2 regions of the Bacillus sp. OTU2372 genome follow, and region 1 is predicted to be linked to the other one. Evidence: predicted binding sites of a transcription regulator. Region 1 holds the regulator's gene; the other holds the start of a gene.
What was found. The regulator Rex, encoded in region 1, represses fermentation and respiration genes when NADH is low (regulators of the CRP and FNR family bind a similar motif). The targets are predictions, from matches to a motif close to TTGTGAAATATTTCACAA.
Positions count from the first base shown of each region.

Region 2: a site for Rex is predicted at 1,188-1,205, ahead of hcp (hydroxylamine reductase). Genes of this name have one in related genera too.

Region 1 covers NZ_JASATK010000027.1:50,698-52,905, reverse strand. Annotated here, with positions in the region: gene moaC (cyclic pyranopterin monophosphate synthase MoaC) at 134-631, shown strand; gene AAHB15_RS25775 (redox-sensing transcriptional repressor Rex) at 667-1,320, shown strand; gene AAHB15_RS25770 (YhbD family protein) at 1,427-2,050, shown strand; gene AAHB15_RS25765 (polymer-forming cytoskeletal protein) at 2,063-2,208, shown strand, end outside.
Region 2 covers NZ_JASATK010000009.1:109,802-112,009, reverse strand. Annotated here, with positions in the region: gene hcp (hydroxylamine reductase) at 1-1,128, opposite strand, end outside; gene AAHB15_RS15985 (Hsp20/alpha crystallin family protein) at 1,298-1,801, shown strand; gene AAHB15_RS15980 (YppG family protein) at 1,874-2,208, opposite strand, start outside.

The sequences.
Region 1 (2,208 bases):
ACCTTATAAGCGTAATGACAGCAATAAAGAGTAATCGATGGCACTTTTTTCAAGAAAAATGTATATTTCGCTCAAAGTTTCACACACATAGTGTTAAAAATAGTGTATTATTTTTTTGTAGGAGGATTTTTTTATGGCAGAATTTACGCACTTTAATGAAGAAGGCAGAGCTAAAATGGTTGATGTCAGCGACAAACCCGAAACGGCACGCACGGCTCTTGCTCAATCGAGTATTATCGTAAGTGAAGAAATATATCAAAAAATAACGAACCATGAAATGAAAAAAGGTGATGTCTTAGCTGTCGCACAAGTTGCAGCGGTAATGGCAGCGAAAAAGACTTGGGATATTATTCCCATGTGTCACCCGATTCCATTAACAGGGGTCAATATATCCTTCTCATGGGAACAGAATCAAAATGGAAGCTATCAGTTGCATATTGCTGCAGCCGTTAAAACAAAAGGGAATACAGGTGTTGAAATGGAAGCGCTCACAGCTGCATCAGCATGCGCTTTAACCGTTTATGATATGTGCAAAGCAGTAGATAAAGGTATGATCATTGGACCAACTTACTTAGTTGAGAAAACGGGCGGAAAAAATGGGGACTTCAAAAGAACCGAACAAGTTAAATAATATTATCAAATTTTTATAATGGGGTGTGGGAGATTATGAGTAATGAAACGATGAAGATACCACAGGCGACAGCAAAACGGCTGCCCCTCTATTATCGATTTTTAAAAAATCTGCATACTTCAGGTAAACAAAGAGTTTCGTCTGCAGAACTAAGTGAAGCGGTAAAGGTAGACAGTGCGACAATCCGCCGAGACTTTTCCTATTTTGGGGCCTTGGGGAAAAAGGGATATGGCTACAATGTCAACTATTTGTTGACCTTTTTCCGTAAGACACTTGATCAAGATGAATTAACAAAGGTTGCGTTAATTGGGGTTGGGAATCTAGGTACTGCCTTTTTAAATTATAATTTCTTAAAAAACAATAATACAAAAATTGAAGTTGCCTTTGATGTCGATCCGGCAAAAGAGGGAACAAAAATTCGTGAAGTTCCGGTTTATCCGATGGATGATCTCGAAAAAGTGCTCTTAGAGGAAAAAATATCTGTTGTCATTCTAACGGTTCCAGCACCTGTTGCCCAAGTGATTACCGACAGGCTGGCAAAAGCTGAAGTGAGAGGGATCTTAAATTTCACTCCAGCACGATTAAATGTCCCTTCATCGATCAGGGTTCATCACATCGACTTGGCAGTGGAACTGCAGTCTTTAGTTTACTTCTTAAAGCATTACCCAACAGAAGAAATAGAGGAATAATGATAAAAGGGTGTTTCACTTACAAAAATTAGTGAAACACTTTTTTTATCACTTTACTAGCATAACAGTGTTATGTTACACTGTTTTCAGAAAGGGGTTATCTAAAATGAGCGACGATTTAATTTCTAAGAAGGAGCTACTGGAACTTGCCGGTATCTCTTATGGGCAGCTCTACCGATGGAAACGGAAAGATCTTATCCCCGAAGAGTGGTTTATCCGAAAATCCACCTTTACTGGACAGGAAACGTTCTTTCCAAAAGAAAAGGTTTTAGAGCGGATTAATAAAATCCAGACCATGAAGGATAATTTGTCTTTGGATGAATTAGCAGATATGTTTTCACCTAATATTAGTGATTTAGAGCTGGAAAAGGACGATCTTATAAAACGCAACATTGTTTCACCACCTGTAATGGATATCTATTTGGAAATGGATAAGGGCGGTCATCAGTTTACCTTTTCAAGAATGCTCGAAGTTTATGTATTAGAGAAACTTTTACAATCGGGTGAAATAAATTTAGATGAAGGTAAAATGCTGCTTCAGGTCTTAAAGGACAACGCGCATGTGATAAAACAGAAAAAATGTGAATTAGTGATAACAAGAAAGCTTGGCGTTTCCTCCTGCCTGTTGCTGATTAATTCAGAGGCCTTTCATTTTGAACCGGGAACAAAAGTGGTCACTGTATTATCTATGATGACATGTATGGAAGAAATTAAAGCTAAATTATTATAAGGGAGAATGACTATGGAAACGAATCGAAGAGGGGACCTGGTCATCAATGGACTTGGTTCGTCCAATGGAGGACATTTTTCTCTGGTTACACTGAATGGAAGTGGGACCGTAAATAGTGACCTAGAATGTGATGTATTAGAATGTAACGGCTCAGGAAC
Region 2 (2,208 bases), on a different contig from region 1:
TGCTACTGCTTTTTGCTCAAACCAAGATAACACGATACTTACTGGTAATTCATTGACTTCACATCCGAACGCATCTGCTAATGCTAAAGCGATTTTCACAGTCGAGCCGGAATTATTACATTGACCTAAATCGATATACCTAGGGATGTTTGTTCCTGGTACAACACCATAATCAACATCGTTAAAGCGGAATTTACCGCAGGAAGTCGTTAATATAACTGTCTCTGGAGGAAGTGATGTAGCAAGCTCTCGGTAGTATTCCCCGCCTTTTCCAGGTGCGTCACATCCTGCAATAACAAAGAAGCGTTTAATCTTACCTGCTTTCACTGCTTCAATGACCTCTGGTGCTAATCCTAAAACAGTCTCATGGTGGAATCCAGTGAGTAATGTTTCTTCAGATTCTATCGCTGCTTCAGGAAGTTCCAACGCTCTGTTAATTAATGGGGTAAAATCATCATTCACAATTTTTTCAACATTCTCAAGACCAGCAACTTCATAGGAGAACATCCGGTCAGCATAAGTACCCTTAATTGGCATTACACAGTTAGTTGTAGCTAGAATAGCTCCTGGGAACTTTTCAAATAGGCGGCGTTGGTCGTACCAAGCTTTACCTATATTACCTTTTAAATGCGCATATTTTTTCAGGGCAGGATAGCCATGAGCAGGCAGCATTTCAGAGTGTGTATAAATATTAATTCCTTTTCCTTCTGTTTGTTTTAATAATTCTTCTAAAGCGAATAGGTTATGCCCCGTAACTACAATACACTTGCCCTCAATTTTATTTTGACTTACACGAATTGGTTCTGGAATTCCTAAACGTTTCGTATGAGCCTCATCGAGCATTTCCATTACGCGGACAGCAGATTTGCCTACCTTCATAGCCATATCAATATGTTCTTGTACATTAAAGTTTGAATTAGTTAATGTCATGTAAAGCGCTTCATGTGTTGTCGCATCCACAAATGGGTCCGTATACCCCAGTTGGTTGGCATGTGTTCTGTAGGCCGCAATTCCTTTTAATCCAAAAATAATTGTATCTTGTAAGCTGGCGATGGTTTCATCTTTACCACAAACACCGATAACCTTACATCCGCCAGATGGTGTTTGTTCACATTGATAACAGAACATGTAACTTCCCCGCTTTCATCAGTTTTCTTAACTAGACTACAAATTTTTTCATATCATTAGTGTGATTTAAATCACATCAGTAGAGTTTGTAACAAATTGTTCAATAACTTGTGACGAACTTATGTCGACACCTACCTATTTTTCTCCGCATATGATATGGAGTAGACTAATGAAAAGAGAGGGAATTATCATGTCATCCATGCTTCCGAGTGATAAAAATAACCATAAACCCCAGCTGCCAGAACCTTTCAAGGATTTATTTAAATCAATGAATGACTTTTTCACTGATAAACCAATGCGGGGATTTTTACAATCTATTGATGATTTTTTCAAATCTCCTTTTCCGGTTGGTACAGGTTTTCAAGTTGATACAGTTGAAACAGGATCGGAATATATTATTTCAGCAGAGCTCCCTGGTGTGCAAAAGGAGCAAATTCAATTAAATATTTCAGGAAACTATTTAACCATCTCCGTCGAAAATAAGGAATTAGAAACGGAAGAAAACGACCTTACCCACGTTTATCGTCGAAAATACGTTCGGCAGCAAGCTTCTAGAACGATCGCCCTGCCACATGCTATCAATGAGAATTTGGTTAAGGCTTCGTACCGTAACGGCTTATTGCAAATCCGCATTCCACAGGAAAAAGGAAAAATAATAGATATAGAAGAATAACCGATTTTTTTAGCTTCCTTATATATGAGAAAGACGGCTGCCAATAGCCGTCTTTTTTTTCTCTAAAATGGGTTAACTTTTAAATATTCCTCCAAATCCTTTAACAAGCGAGGATACTTGGTTTACTGCATTCATCATTTGCCCTGCTGTATTCACCATTTTATTAATGTCCACTGATCCATCTTGTGATTTGAAGGAATTCATTAGCGATTTCATTCCACCTGGTTGTTTTGGCATGAAACTGTTTTTGGGATAAGGATTCATTACCGGATATCCATTCATAGGCATATATGACTGTTGAACCATGTCATCCTTCGGCTGAAGCGGGTTTTGAAATAGAAACTGGTTATCCTTTTGCGTATATTGAGCTTGATAATTTATATTTTGCGGTACAAAGCCCGGTTGAT